One region of the Streptomyces sp. NPDC127097 genome, then DNA from elsewhere that is predicted to be linked to it. Evidence: riboswitches for the same ligand, from Rfam matches in the RefSeq annotation. Region 1 holds a riboswitch; the other holds the start of a gene.
What was found. A riboswitch is a leader RNA that binds a small molecule or an ion and turns the genes downstream of it on or off. The one in region 1 is predicted to bind glycine.
Positions count from the first base shown of each region.

Region 1 (7,653 bases):
GTTCAGGACGATCTTTTCCGGCAGCTGCTTGCGCAGCGGGTCGGTCTTCGCGGACCACTGCGGGTTGCGGACCAGGGTGAGCTTCTTGCCCTCTTCGTAGCTCTCGAACTTGTACGAGCCGGTGGACAGCACGGACTTGGTGTAGTCGGCGCCCTTGTCCTTGGCCTGCGGGACCGGAGCGGTCTGCGGGGCGCTGACGAGGTAGTCGAACTCGGCGAACGGCTTCTTCAGGTGGAAGACGATCGTCTGCTCGTCCGGCGTCTCGATGGACTTCAGGCCGTCCTTGCTCTTGTCCTTGTAGGGACCCTTGTAGCCGCCGTCGTTGTCCTTGAGGAACTGCTGGAAGTAGTTCGGGCCCAGCGAGAGGGTGTCGCGCGCGAAGTTGCTGCGCTCGACGGCGTACTTGACGTCCTGCGAGGTCACCTCGGAGCCGTCGTCGTACTTGACGCCCTTGCGGATCTTGTACGTCCAGGTCTTGCCGCCGTCGCTGGGCTTGCCCATCGACTCGGCGAGGTCCGGGACCAGCTCGTTGCCCTTGGGGCCGGGGCCCGGCTTGAACGTGGTGAGCGGGCGCGCGTAGAGCCGGCTGAAGTTGTAGATGAAGGCGTAGTACGTGTTGCCCGGGTCGAACGACTCGGGGGCGTCGCTGATCGCGTAGGTGACCGTGCCGCCCTTCGCGTCCGAGGCGTTGACGATGCCCTTGGTGGCGGCGTTCGCCTCGCCGGAGCCTTCCGAGGAGCCCTTGCCCCCGCTACAGCCGGCCAGCAAAAGGCCCGCACTGGTGATGGCCGCGACAGCCGCGACCGGAACTGACCTTCGCATGGGTCGGTGTCCCCTTCGTTCGTCGAGAAACGTCGTACGTCGGTACGTCGGTACGTCGGTATGCCAGAACTACAGAACTGCGAAAAACGCTGGTGAGACTTCTGAGCGGGTGCCAGGCACGGCCATCAGCGGCTGCGCGGATCCAGCGCGTCCCTCAGACCGTCACCGAGCAGGTTGAACGCCAGCACGGTGACGAAGATCGCGAGGCCGGGGACGATCATGTACTGCGGGTCGACCTCGTAGTACTTGACCGCCTGGTTGAGCATGCCGCCCCAGGACGCCTGGGGCGGCTGGATACCGACGCCCAGGAAGCTCAGCGCCGCCTCGAAGAGGATGTTGGAGGGGATCAGCAGCGTCGAGTAGACGATGATCGGACCCACCAGGTTGGGCAGCAGCTCCCGGAAGAGGATGAACGGACCGCGGGCCCCCATGCCGCGGGCGGCGTCCACGAATTCCCGCTCGCGCAGCGACAGCGTCTGCGCGCGCACGATCCGCCCCATGTACGGCCAGTTGAAGAAGCCGATCACGAAGATCAGCACCGAGATGTGCAGCGGCAGGCCCTCCAGGCCGAAGGCGCCGCCCTGGAGCGAGGCGGAGATCGCGATGGCGAACAGCAGCAGCGGGAAGGCCAGGAAGACGTCCATCATCCGGCTGATGAAGGCGTCCACCCGCCCACGGTAGAAGCCGGCCACCACACCGAGGACGGTGCCGATGGCGACCGACAGCAGGGTCGCGCCGAACGCCACGATCAGCGACACCCAGGAGCCCTCCAGGATCCGGGCGAGCAGATCGCGGCCGAACTTCGGGTCCACACCCAGGGGGTGGTCCCCGCTCATGCCGCCGAAGTCGCCCTTGGGAAGCGTGGTGTTGGGGTCGATCAGCGACTGGTTGGGGTTGTTGGGATCCAGCCCCAGCAGCGCCTGGATCGGGCGGGAGAGCGCGGCGACGGCGATGAGCAGGATGACAACGATGGCACCGGCCACCGCGACCTTGTCCCGCCGGAAGCGCAGCCAGGCGATCTGACCGAGCGAGCGCCCCTCGATCCGCTTTCCTTCCACGCCTTTCAGCACCGCTTCCGGCTGCGCCTCAGCAGCTGCTCCGGTGGTCTCGATCGGTGCGGTCACGGTGCCTTTGACCCCTCTCGGCCGACAGTGGCCGGCCCATGCCCCGCCGCGGTAGCGGCCTTGTTCACATCACTGGTGCAAGTCATGCAGGCATCGCGGAAGTTCGCGTTTTATGGAAATTCAAAAGGTGCGACGCCGTTCTCGGATGACGCTCGCACAAAGGACCGATGACCCTTTGCTTGCCGGGAGTCTTCATCCGATTCGCGATCAGTCACCAGCCCTGAAGGGGAAAGGATGCGTAACTGTGATGTGATCCGCGGCATTCCGTTATACGGACAAAAGTTCGGGCTGAGCGGTGTGTATACGCGTGAGAAGGGCGCTCAACGGCGGGGCGCATGGGGCGAATTCACCGCAAGCCCGGCGCCGGGCGGCGGCGCCGGACGTCAGTACGGACGCGGGTAGCCGTAGCCGTAGGAGGGCGCGGGGGCCTGCGGCTGGACGTAGCCGTCACGGTCGAAGAAGGGGCGCGTGGAGGCCCGCATCCACATGCCGACCGGGTCGTACTCGTCGTTCATCGCGACCGTGGAGACGGGCAGACCGTCCGGAACCGCGCCGATCGACTGCTGGATCATCAACCGCACCGAATCCACCGCTTGTTGGCCGGTGTCGTACAGATCCAGACCGATCGCCAGATACGGGGCACCCAGCGCGGGCTGCACCCAGGCCCGGCGCAGCGAACGGACGGCGGGCGTCCGGTGGGCGTTCTGGGCGAGGAGCGCGTAGAACTGCGGGATGTCGATCACCGGCTCCGAGATCCGCAACGGCCCGGCGGGCAGCCGGTCGAGACCACCGGCGATCCGGCGCAGATCCAGCCAGGGGATGCCGACGCCGCCGCCGGGAGCATGCGGATTCAGCCACAGGCCCCAGCGGTCGGGGAAGAGCGCGGCGGCGATTTCGGTACCGGTGACCACCTCGTGGTCGCGGTTCCAGCCGGAGGCGGCGAGCTCGGGCGCCGAGGTCACACACGGCGCATAGCCGAGGCCCTCGACCTCCATGTTTCCGTACTGCGCATCGGGCATACCGGCCCGGCCCTGCCAGAGCAGCATCCAGACCTGGCCCGCGGCGAGCGATTGCAGCAGCGCCTCATAGGCGTCGTAACGGCCGGGCGAGACCTGCTGAAGCAGCTGCTCCAGCTGCCCCGCCGCCGCCGGCCCCTGATGCGCACCCGCGCTCACGTGGTCCGTCCCTTCTCTTCAGCAGGGCACGTGGGGGTGCGCCCGCCTGTCATCCAACCAGCTTAGGGCGTGCCCTACGGGTGGTCCCGGGAGTAGAAGGGGCGTACCCGCTCCAGCATCCAGTCGGCGACCGGGTCGCCCTGGGCGAGGTCGAGCATGACGAGTTGTACGGGCCAGGGCAGCGGTACCGCGCCGAGCGCACGTCCGAGGGCTGACAGTACCGTCTCGCGGGCGGTGCCGTCGTGCAGCGCGGTGGCGTCCGCCGCGACCTGAACACCGACGAACAGCGCGGGCGTGTCGCCCTCGACGCTTGCCAGGGCACGCCGGGCAGTCAGGACAATTCCGGCACCGGAGAACTCCAGCCCGGCCGAGGCCAGGAAGTCCACCGGCTCGTCCTGCCAGTCCGGCTCGAAGAGCCGCACCCGGCCACCGCTCGGCAGCCCCTCGAACTCCGGCTGCCCCAGCCGCCGCTCCCGGCATAGTTCGGCCACCGCGGGCGGCGGCAGCGGGACGCCGACCGTGCCGTCGGGGTTGACCGCCATGCCGATCTGCGGCGGCAGCCCGCGGGCGAACTCCCGGGCCGGGGCGACGGTGAAGGACATGTGCGAGCCGATCACCCGCAGGAATTCCTGCTCGGAGCTGTAGACCGGGACGTAGTGCGCTCCGTCGAGCTCGACGGTGGGCAGATCGAGGCCGCGGGCACCGGGGCCCGCGCTCTCCGGGCCGCCGCCTTCGGGCAGCGGCACCCACAGCCGGCTACGGCCGAGGACCTCGACGATCCGGCCGCCGGCGCCCGGGTGTCCGACGGACGCGGACAGCACCTCTTCGAGCTCGTTCGCCGGCCAGGCCAGCTGCGGTATCCCCTGCTCCGGAAATGTCATTCGTCCCACCCGTTCCAAACCGCGCCATCTGGCCAAAGACCCTAGACGAGAAGACGCGCGGTGTGGTGTGCGGGGGCGTGCCCGGGCGCATCAGTGGAAGGCGAGGGTCTCCAGTGCGCTCGCCGCCCGCCGGTCGAGGAGGACGGCGGAGCCGAAGCCCTCCGGCAGCCGGGCCGACTCCGCGGCGCCGACCAGCCGCCCCACCGCCCCGCGGTGCCGGGCGAAGGCGTACCCCGACACCCCGCGACCCCGTGACTCCTGGCCGGAAAGCGCCACCTCGGGCGCCACATCGAGCAGCACCAGATGCGCCCCGCGGCCGCCGCGCCGCGCCGCGCGCGCGATCCAGCGGCGCACCCACGCCAGCGTCCCGCAGTCGTGCACCACCACGCTGTCGCCGGAGCGCAGCGCACGGCCCAGGGCCAGATAGTGGGCGGCGCGGACCAGCGGGCGGTAGAGGCCGTACGGCAGCCGGCGCAGCCTGCCGTGCTCCCAGCGCTCCCGGACGTCCTGCGAATCGATGCGGTGGACGACGGCGCCGTGCCCGTCCAGCGACGGCACGACCCGGTGCATCAGGGTGCTCTTGCCGCTGCCCGGCAGCCCGGAGACCACCACCAGGTCGCCGGCCGGGTACCGCAGCTCGGTGGCGCCGGGCGGGCGCCGCTCGCCCCGGAGGTCCACGACCGCGGTGCGGCGTCCGGGCCGGATGACGGCCCGCCGCGCACGGCCGGTCCGGGACATGGCGGCGGACGGCGCCGTCGGCACGACGTCCGGGGGCACGACCCCTGAAGTCGCCCCGAATGCCGCTTCGCTGTGCACCGTGATCGCCCTCCCCGCCCGTTCTGGTCCGGTTCGCGTCCGTCCCCTACCCGCAGAGTGTCAAGAAAAGGTAATGCCCATCAAGGCGATTGTCCGATCTGCCCACGTGGTGGGCGGGGCGGCGGCGGGGGCTCCTTTATCCGGCGTTCCCGTGCAATGATGTGGCCGCCACGTGCACATCACAGCTCACCTGTGCACCGCCAACTGCATACCGGCCGCTTGAACCCGCGCGGGAGAGTCCCCGGCCGCCACGGCGGGGCGCCGAAGGAGCAAGTCCTCCCTTGAATCTCTCAGGCCCCTATACCGCACGGGCGAGGCAGATCTGAAAAGCGAGCCGCCGCCCGGCTGACGGGGCGGCTCCACCCAAGGTGCAAACCGGGTCCGTTCGCGGGATACCGGTGAACCTCTCAGGTTCCGATGACAGATGGGGAGAACGTCTTGTCACCCCTGCCTGGGAGCCCAGAACCATGACTGATGCCCCCCGCCGCACCGCGCTGGATGCCACCCATCGCGCGCTCGGCGCGACCATGACCGACTTCGCCGGCTGGGACATGCCGCTGCGCTACAGCAGCGAGCGGGACGAACATCTCGCCGTCCGTACCCGCGCCGGCCTCTTCGACCTCTCCCACATGGGTGAGATCACCGTCACCGGGCCGCAGGCCGCCGACCTGCTCGACTACGCGCTGGTCGGCAACATCGGCGGCGTCAAAACGGGCCGGGCCCGCTACACCATGATCTGTGAGGACAAGGGCGGCATCCTCGACGACCTGATCGTCTACCGCCTCGCCGACCAGGAGTACATGGTCGTCGCCAACGCCTCCAACGCCCAGGTGGTGCTGGACGCGCTGAGCGCGCGAGCGGGCGGCTTCGACGCCGCGATCCGTGACGACCGGGACGCCTACGCGCTGCTCGCGGTCCAGGGCCCGGAGTCCCCCGGCATCCTCAGGAAGCTGACGGACGCCGATCTGGACGGTCTGAAGTACTACGCCGGGCTGCCCGGCACGGTCGCCGGGGTGCCGGCGCTGATCGCCCGTACCGGCTACACCGGTGAGGACGGCTTCGAGCTGTTCGTCCGGCCGGCGGACGCGGTGGCCCTCTGGGAGGCGCTGACCGAGGCGGGCAAGGACGCCGGGCTGGTGCCCTGCGGGCTGTCCTGCCGGGACACCCTGCGCCTGGAGGCGGGCATGCCGCTCTACGGGCACGAGCTGACCACCGCGACCACGCCGTTCGACGCGGGCCTGGGCCGGGTCGTGAAGTTCGAGAAGACCACCAACGGCGGGGACTTCGTGGGCCGCGAGGCGCTGGCCGAGGCCGCCGAGCGCGCCGAGACCCGGCCGCCGCGCAAGCTGGTCGGGCTGATCGCCCAGGGCCGCCGGGTGCCGCGGGCCGGCTACCCGGTCGTCACGGCCGACGGCACGGTCATCGGCGAGGTCACCTCCGGGGCCCCGTCCCCCACGCTCGGCAAGCCGATCGCCATCGCCTATGTCGACGCGGCCTACGCCACGGCGGGCACGGAGGGTGTCTGCGTGGACATCCGTGGAAGCCATGAGCCGTACGAGGTCACCGCGCTGCCGTTCTACAAGCGGCAGAAGTAACCGCTCCCCTACGGCAGGCGGAGGCGCGCGCCCGCGCGTCTCACCGCGCACGACGTTCCCCCGGGCTTCGTCCGGGTGGTGCCCCCCTTCACGATCACACCCTCGCGTACAGGAGAATCGAGCCATGAGCAACCCCCAGCAGCTGCGCTACAGCAAGGAGCACGAGTGGCTGTCGGGCGCCGAGGACGGCGTCTCGACGGTCGGCATCACCGAGCACGCGGCCAACGCGCTCGGCGACGTCGTCTACGTACAGCTCCCTGAGGTCGGCTCCACGGTCGCGGCGGGCGAGACCTGCGGTGAGCTGGAGTCGACGAAGTCGGTCAGCGACCTCTACTCGCCCGTCGACGGTGAGATCGCCGAGATCAACGAGGATGTCGTCAACGACCCCTCGCTGGTGAACTCCGCCCCGTTCGAGGGTGGTTGGCTGTTCAAGGTGAAGATCAGCGGCGAGCCGGGCGACCTGCTCTCGGCCGACGAGTACGCCGCCTTCATCCAGAGCTGAGCCCCGGCTCTCCCTCCGCTCCCGGGCCCGCCCGGACGGGAGCCCCGACCGCCACCGCCCGCGCGGAAGCTCCCCCGGACGCCGTCCGGAGAGGCCGCCTCGCGCCCCTGACTCCCCAGGAACTCTCATGTCGCTTCTCAACAGCTCCCTCCACGAGCTCGACCCCGACGTCGCCGCCGCCGTCGACGCCGAGCTCCACCGCCAGCAGTCCACCCTCGAAATGATCGCGTCGGAGAACTTCGCCCCCGTCGCCGTCATGGAGGCCCAGGGCTCCGTCCTCACCAACAAGTACGCCGAGGGCTACCCCGGCCGCCGCTACTACGGCGGCTGTGAGCACGTCGACGTGGTCGAGCAGATCGCCATCGACCGCATCAAGGCGCTCTTCGGTGCCGAGGCCGCCAACGTGCAGCCGCACTCCGGCGCCCAGGCCAACGCCGCGGCCATGTTCGCGCTGATCAAGCCGGGCGACACCATCCTGGGTCTGAACCTCGCCCACGGCGGGCACCTGACCCACGGCATGAAGATCAACTTCAGCGGCAAGCTCTACAACGTGGTGCCCTACCACGTCGACGAGAAGACCAACCTGGTCGACATGGAGGAGGTCGAGCGCCTCGCCAAGGAGCACCGCCCCAAGCTGATCGTCGCCGGCTGGTCCGCCTACCCCCGCCAGCTCGACTTCGCCGCCTTCCGCCGGATCGCGGACGAGGTCGGCGCCTACCTCATGGTCGACATGGCGCA
Region 1 covers NZ_JBHXFI010000008.1:43,501-51,153, reverse strand. Annotated here, with positions in the region: gene ACFWJW_RS09420 (ABC transporter substrate-binding protein) at 1-822, opposite strand, end outside; gene ACFWJW_RS09415 (ABC transporter permease) at 948-1,946, opposite strand; gene ACFWJW_RS09410 (enhanced serine sensitivity protein SseB C-terminal domain-containing protein) at 2,330-3,121, opposite strand; gene ACFWJW_RS09405 (enhanced serine sensitivity protein SseB) at 3,196-4,002, opposite strand; gene ACFWJW_RS09400 (AAA family ATPase) at 4,093-4,740, opposite strand; glycine riboswitch at 5,039-5,134, shown strand; gene gcvT (glycine cleavage system aminomethyltransferase GcvT) at 5,286-6,413, shown strand; gene gcvH (glycine cleavage system protein GcvH) at 6,538-6,915, shown strand; gene glyA (serine hydroxymethyltransferase) at 7,043-7,653, shown strand, end outside.

Region 2 (7,653 bases), on a different contig from region 1:
GACCAGGTGCTCGACGCCGCGGATGTCCAGGGCGAAGTCCTCGCCGCGGGCGGCGCGCATCTGGTCGTTGAGCAGCACGTAGCGGTCGTTCTCGGAGAGGCTGGCGGCCGTGAGGTCGGTGGCGTGCAGCGTCGGCAGAATACCGATCATCACGATCCTGGCGGCGACCTCCCGGGCCTTCCTTTCCGCATAGCCGAGTCCCGTACGGAGTTCCTCGGCAAGCTGGTCCAGCACCCGGCCGCTCAGGCGGTGCGGCAGGATGTTGACCTCAAGGTTGCACTGGGCGAGTTCGGTCTGGAAATCACCGCTGGCGATGCGCTCCAGTACTTGAGAGTTCATCATGCGGGGCAGCCCGTCGGCGCCGGCAAGATTGAGTTCGATCTCCAGACCCATGAGATTCTTGGGCCGGTCGAACCTCTTCTCCACCAGGATCCTGTGCAATCCGTCAAGACAGTCGTGCAGCTTTCTTCGATAACGCTCCCGGTCCGCCAGGTCGATCCCGTCCGCGGCGACCTTCTCCCCCATCGAAGGGTCCCTCCTCGAGTGAACAGCCCGCGGCCACGGGCCGCTTGGGGCCGTCCCCGACACCGCCGGGGCTCGCGCTACGGTCGATGATGCCCCGGCAATCTGATCAATAACGCGGCGGGGGCACGCCGGTGCCGATAGGCTCGAAGTGATGCAGCGTCCGGCACTGCCCATAGGCATATCCGCGAGGCACTCGCCCATGGCATTTCGCTCGTGAGAAACCACAACGAGTTCCGGCCTACCACGCCGGCAAGGAAATACAAGGCGGCATCCATAAAACGCCGCACAAAGTGGTGGAAAGCGCCACGCGCAGCGGTCCGGATTTCACCTTGCCGGAAATCCACAAGGCCGGTAGCCGAAACACTTTCAGAACATACGTCGTATAAACTCCGCTTACGAGGCAGAGACTTGGCGCCCAGCGTCTCGGTGCTCTCACCGACACCGGGCTCAGCGGCTGCCCCCGCCCGGGCCGCCGCCCCGGCCGGCCACGCTCTGACCCTGCCGCAAACAACGCCGTTTGCACCCGCCACGCCGCACCGTGTCTCCCAAGTGAGAGGCGACCCACCATGCCGCTGCACCTCCCCCCTGCCCCCGCACCCGCCCTGCGCAGCGTTCTCGCCGCTCTCGGCTCGCCCACCGCGGTCGGCGAGGCCCCGGTCCCCGCGTTGCGCGCCCATCAGGGTCCGCTCAGCCCCGACCACCCGCTGCCCGTCCATGTCTGGGACGACGTCAGCCGGGCCGGCGGCGCCCCGCACACCCGACTGGCCGGATGGCGCTTCCTGGTCCGCGGCGGGGAGCGGGCCGTGGCGACCGCCGAGGCGGTGCACACCGCGGACGGCTGGACCTTCGGGCGCTTCTGCGGCGGCCCCTACGTCACCGCGACCGAGCAGGCACTGGCACAGGCCGAGTCACTCGCCACGCCCTACCAGCCGCGACTGCTCTCCGTCCCGGAGCTGTACATGCTCACCCTGTGGCTGCATCACGACGTCACCTCCGACGGCGCCCAGGGGCTGCCCGCGCCCGGTGACCTGCTGGTACCGCTGGCGCCCGCCCCGCCGGGTATCGCCGCACACCGTCCGCAGCGCATCGCCGATCTCCTCCCCCGGCTCACCCTGCGGCTCACGCCCGCCCCGCTCCTCGCCGAACCCGCCTGATCCACCGGCGCCGACGCGGATTCCCGTGCCGCTTCCGGCGCCCGCCGCCCCGCCCGAGCAGGCCCCGCGACCCCGTCCGGTCACGGGGCGCTCTGTCGTGCTCACCCAGGCGGCCTAGTCCGCGGATACCACTCCCAACCCTCTTGGGGAGGAGTGCAATTGGGAGCAACCGCCCGCATGGGTGACGCGTCCCTACCGAGTGAGTACCGCTGCTGCGAAATCCCTGCGGAATCCCGTCCGTGGGGCAACACTGGGACCGACCGACAGAAACGGGGGAGCGGCCATGAACACCTCATCGAGCCGCACGACGACGTTCACTTCACCGCAGCGAAAGACAACTTCCATGTGTCAGCACCAACCGCCCTGCCCGTCCGCAGACTCCACCGACCGGGAGGCCGCACACCTTGTGGCGCACCATCCGGAGCAGGGCTGGAGCCTGCTCTGCAACGGCGTCCTGCTCTTCGAGGACACCGGTGAGCTGCTCCCCGACGGGCAGGTCATCGCCCCGCACCGCGCCCGGGTCATCGCCGCTGCCTGACCCGCGGCGCACGCCACGTACCACAGGGCCCCCGGCAGATCTGCCGAGGGCCCTTGATGCTGCCGTGACTCAGTTGTCGTACTCCTCCAGCGGCGGGCAGGAGCAGACCAGGTTACGGTCGCCGAAGGCACCGTCGATGCGGCGCACCGGCGGCCAGTACTTCTCCGCGACGGCGACACCGGCCGGGAAGACGGCCTCCTCACGGGAGTACGGGTGCGCCCAGTCGCCGCCCAGCGCGCCCGCGGTGTGCGGGGCGTTGCGCAGCGGGTTGTCGTCCTTGTCCCACTCCCCCGAGCCGACCTTCTCGATCTCCGCGCGGATGGCGATCATCGCGTCGCAGAACCGGTCCAACTCGGCGAGGTCCTCGCTCTCGGTCGGCTCGATCATCAGCGTGCCGGCCACGGGGAACGACATCGTCGGCGCGTGGAAGCCGTAGTCGATCAGCCGCTTGGCCACATCGTCGATGCTCACCCCGGTCGCCTTGGTCAGCGGCCGGACGTCGATGATGCACTCGTGCGCCACCAGGCCACCGGGGCCGGTGTAGAGCACCGGGTAGTGCGGCTCCAGCCGCTTGGCGATGTAGTTGGCGCTGAGGACCGCCACCTGGGTGGCGCGCTTGAGGCCGTCGCCGCCCATCAGCCGGACGTACGCCCAGGAGATCGGCAGGATGCCCGCCGAGCCCCAGGGAGCCGCGGAGATCGGCCCGACGCCCGTCTCCGGGCCCGCGGTGGGCTGAAGCGGGTGGTTGGGCAGATACGGCGCCAGGTGGGCGCGCACGCCGACCGGGCCGACACCGGGGCCACCGCCGCCGTGCGGGATGCAGAAGGTCTTGTGCAGGTTCAGATGCGAGACATCGCCGCCGAACTTGCCGGGCTCGGCGAGCCCGACCAGCGCATTGAGGTTGGCGCCGTCCACGTAGACCTGACCGCCGGCCTCGTGCACCGCGGCGCAGATCTGGGTGATGTGCTCCTCGAACACGCCGTGCGTGGAGGGGTAGGTCACCATCAGGACCGCGAGCTCGTCCCGGTGCTTCTCGATCTTGGCGTGCAGATCGTCGGTGTCGACCTCGCCGTCCTCACCGGTCTTGACGACGACGACCTTCATTCCGGCCATCACGGCGCTGGCGGCGTTGGTGCCGTGCGCCGAGGACGGGATCAGGCAGACCGTGCGCTGCTCGTCGCCGTTGGCGCGGTGGTAGGCGCGGACGGCCAGCAGACCGGCCAGCTCGCCCTGTGAGCCGGCGTTCGGCTGGATGGAGACCTTGTCGTAGCCGGTGACCGTGGCCAGCCGCTCCTCCAGCTCCTGGATCAGCGTGAGGTAGCCCTGGGCCTGGTCGGCCGGCGCGAACGGGTGCAGCTGACCGAACGCGGGCCAGGTGACCGGCTCCATCTCGGTGGTGGCGTTCAGCTTCATCGTGCAGGAGCCGAGCGGGATCATGCCGCGGTCCAGCGCGTAGTCCTTGTCGGCGAGGGTGCGCAGGTAGCGCAGCATCGCGGTCTCGGAGCGGTACTCGTGGAAGACCGGGTGGGCGAGGTAGTCGTCGGTGCGCAGCAGCCCCTGCGGCAGCACGTCGGCAACGGCCGCGTCCAGCTGCTCGACGTCGCCGGACACCCCGAAGGCGGCCCAGACGCCGGCCAGCTGCGCCCGCCCGGTGGTCTCGTCACAGGCGATGCCGACCAGGTCCGCGTCGATCTGCCGGAGGTTGACACCGGCCTCGCGGGCGGCGGCGACGACCTCGGCGGCCCGGCCGGGCACCCGCGCGGTCAGCGTGTCGAAGTACGTGCCGTGCGCGATCTCCACCCCGCCGGCCCGCAGGCCCTCGGCGAGGACCGCGGCGTAGCGGTGGGTGCGCCGGGCGATGGTCCGCAGGCCCTCGGGGCCGTGGTAGACCGCGTACATCCCGGCCATGACGGCGAGCAGCACCTGCGCGGTGCAGATGTTGCTGGTGGCCTTCTCCCGGCGGATGTGCTGCTCACGGGTCTGAAGCGCCAGCCGGTATGCCTTGTTGCCGTCGGCGTCGACGGAGACGCCCACCAGACGGCCGGGCAGGCTGCGGGCGAACTGGTCACGGACGGCCATGAAGCCGGCGTGCGGCCCGCCGAAGCCCATCGGGACACCGAAGCGCTGGGTGGTGCCGACCGCGATGTCCGCACCGAGCTCACCGGGCGAGGTGAGCAGAGTCAGGGCGAGCAGATCGGCGGCGACGGTGACGATCGCGCCCAGCTCGTGCGCCTGCTCGATGACGGCGCGGGGGTCCCGCACGGCGCCGGAGGCACCCGGGTACTGAAGCAGCACGCCGAAGACCCCGCGCTCGGCGATCTCGGCCGGAATGCCGTCGGACAGATCCGCGACGACGACCTCGACGCCGGTGGGCTCCGCCCGGGTCTCGATCACGGCGATGGTCTGCGGCAGACAGTCGGCGTCGACCAGGAAGACGCCCTGCTTGACCTTGCCGACCCGGCGGGAGAGCGCCATCGCCTCGGCGGCGGCGGTGCCCTCGTCCAGCAGCGAAGCACCGGAGGTGGGCAGTCCGGTCAGGTCGGCGACCATCGTCTGGAAGTTCAGCAGCGCCTCCAGGCGGCCCTGCGAGATCTCCGGCTGGTAGGGCGTGTACGCCGTGTACCAGGCCGGGTTCTCCATGACGTTGCGCAGGATCACCGGCGGGGTGAACGTGCCGTAGTAGCCGAGACCGATCATGGACGCCAGGACCTCGTTGCGGTCCGCCAGGCCCTTCAGCTCCTGGAGCACCTCGGCCTCGGTACGGGCCTGCGGCAGGCCGAGGGCCTCGGCGCTCTTGATCACATCGGGTACGGCGGCGGCGGTGAGCTCGTCCAGCGACCCGAATCCGATGTGCGCGAGCATCTTCGCCTGCGCCGCGTGGTCGGGACCGATGTGCCGGCGCTCGAAGGGGGTGCCGCGTTCCAGCTCGGTCAAGGAGATGCGATTGGTGGTCATCTGCGGGGGCCTCCTGGTCGGTACGACCTACGAGGGGCACCACGGCACGGGTGCCCGGACGGCCTCCCCCTCTGTCATTCAACCTGAGAGCTTCACCGGCCCGCGGGTGGCGGCCCGGCTTTCACCGTCGGTGAGGAGGGGTCCCGGCGCTGTGCCTTCCGTGGCCCGCCCTGCTTTCCAGAGTGACCTCGTCCATGCGGTACGTGTGCCTGAGAGATTCCGGGGAGGATTTGCTCCTTCGGCGCCCTGGTCGCGAACGACAAGGACTCTCCCGCACGGGGTCTGCGGCCAATCGCCAGCCTACCAGCGTGGCTCTCGAAGGATCCTTCGAGTGGCCAGGGCATGAAATGTGCCGTTTGGTAGTTGTCACAGGGCAGTTGCGACCAATTGGAGGGGCCGTGCAAACCGATATCGATCCCCGAAGCCTGATCGGCCGCAAAGCGTTCGACCGTAACGGCGCGAAAATAGGGACCATCGACGAGGTCTACCTCGACGATGCGACGGGGGAACCGGAGTGGGCGGCCGTACGCACCGGACTCTTCAGCCGGGATGCGTTCGTCCCTCTGGAGCCCAGCAAAATGGTCGGTGAGGGCCTGCACATTCCTTACGACCGCAAGCTGATCAAGGACGCGCCGGACTTCGGCGTGGGCCGCCATCTCTCCCCTGAGCAGGAACTTCAGCTCTATCACCACTACCGCCTGGATATTTCTTCCCCGACCGATCCGGTGTCTCCCGGCTCCGGCGACAAGAACTTCGGCAAGATCGCCGGCTCGGACGACTGACCGCCGGCCGGCGCCCCGCCCACCAGCGGCAGGGGCTCCCCCGGCCGCAGCGCCGGATCGTCGACAGCAAAGGTCCGCACCCTCCCCGGTGCGGACCATGGCGTTTCGAAGCGTACGGTCACTCTCCCCACCCCGCTCCCCTGCACCCAGCCCGCGCCGTACTCGTCGTGGACCACGTCCAGCCCCGGATGCCAGCGCCGCGGCCGCTCCTCCTCGGCCTCCTGCGGCTCCCGCTCCCCGGCGGCCTGCTCCAGCGCCGCCGCGGTCGCGGCCTCCGCCGCCTCCCGCTCCGTCGCCAGCTGGGCGAACAGATCCTCCTGTGTGAAGTCCGCCAGCCCGCTGACACCCACACCCAGCAGCCGCACCCCGCCGGTGGTGTCCACCGTCTCCAGCAGGCGCACAGCGGCCTCCCGTATCACCGCCGGGTCGTCGGTGGGCCCCCTGAGCGTCTCGGAACGGGTCAGCGTCGAGAAGTCGTAGTTCCGCACCTTGATGACCACCGTGCGCCCGGAGCGCCCGGCCGCTCGCAGCCGCTGTACGCAGCGGTCCGCCAGCCGCAGCACCTCGTTCCGCACCCGCGTCCGGTCGGTCAGATCCACCTCGAAGGTGTCCTCGACGGAGATGGATTTCGCGTCCCGCTCGGCCACCACGGGCCGGTCGTCCTGCCCCAGCGCCATCGCGTACAGCCCCGCGCCGTGTGCCTTGCCCAGCAGCCGCACCAGCTCGGCCTCACCGGCCTCCGCGGTCTCCGCGACGGTGTGGATCCCGGCCCGGCGCAGCGTCTCGGCCGTCGCGGGACCCACCCCGGGCAGCGTCCGCACCGTCATCGGCCCCAGCAGCTCCCGTTCGGTGCCCGGCTCGATCACCACCAGCCCGTTCGGCTTGGCCGCCTCCGACGCGATCTTCGCCAGCATCTTGGCCCCGGCCAGCCCCACCGAGCCGGTCAGACCCGTCGCCGACCGGATGTCCCGCCGCAGCTGCTCCCCCACGGCGCGGACGGCCGCCGTCTCGGCCGGCACCCCACCCGCCTCCAGGTCGACGAACGCCTCGTCCAGGCTCAGCGGCTCCACCAGCGGCGACAGCGCATGCAGCAGCTCCATCACCACCTCACTCACTTGGCGGTAGAGCGTGAAGCGAGGACTGAGATAGGCGGCGTTGGGGCACAGCCGACGCGCCTGGGCCGTCGGCATCGCGGAGCGGACCCCGAAGACCCGGGCTTCGTACGAGGCCGTGGAGACCACGCCACGCACGCCGACCCCGCCGACCACCACGGGCTTGCCGCGCAGACTCGGCTTGGCCGCCTGCTCGGCGGCCGCGAAGAACGCATCCATGTCCAGATGCAGGATCGTCGGGGCAGGTCTCACATCTCCGATGCTGCCCCATGCCACTGACAATCGGCCCGATGCCGGGCCGCACGCTCCGCCGGGGCCTCAGCCCGCCCGGTTGCGCCGCCGTGCCAGCTCGTCGTGCGGGTTCTTCCCGACCAGCGTCTCGCCGGTGTCCACCCGCTCCCCGTGGAGCTGCGACAGCGCACCCTCCACGTCCCGCCACACGACGCCCACGGCGATCCCGAAGACGCCCTGGCCGCCCTGGAGCAGGTCCACGACCTGGTCGGGCGAGGTGCACTCGTAGACCGTCGCGCCATCGCTCATCAGCGTCATCCGCGTCAGATCCGCCAGCCCGCGCGAGCGCAGGTGCT
Region 2 covers NZ_JBHXFI010000023.1:102,535-110,187, forward strand. Annotated here, with positions in the region: gene ACFWJW_RS19340 (glutamate-cysteine ligase family protein) at 1-525, opposite strand, end outside; gene ACFWJW_RS19345 (hypothetical protein) at 1,092-1,679, shown strand; gene ACFWJW_RS19350 (DUF5999 family protein) at 2,023-2,217, shown strand; gene gcvP (aminomethyl-transferring glycine dehydrogenase) at 2,287-5,172, opposite strand; glycine riboswitch at 5,360-5,456, opposite strand; gene ACFWJW_RS19360 (PRC-barrel domain-containing protein) at 5,571-5,954, shown strand; gene ACFWJW_RS19365 (DNA polymerase IV) at 5,864-7,318, opposite strand; gene ACFWJW_RS19370 (MerR family transcriptional regulator) at 7,385-7,653, opposite strand, start outside.
Region 2: it holds a riboswitch for glycine, as region 1 does, so the genes downstream of both, gcvP (aminomethyl-transferring glycine dehydrogenase) here and gcvT (glycine cleavage system aminomethyltransferase GcvT) in region 1, are expected to answer to the same signal.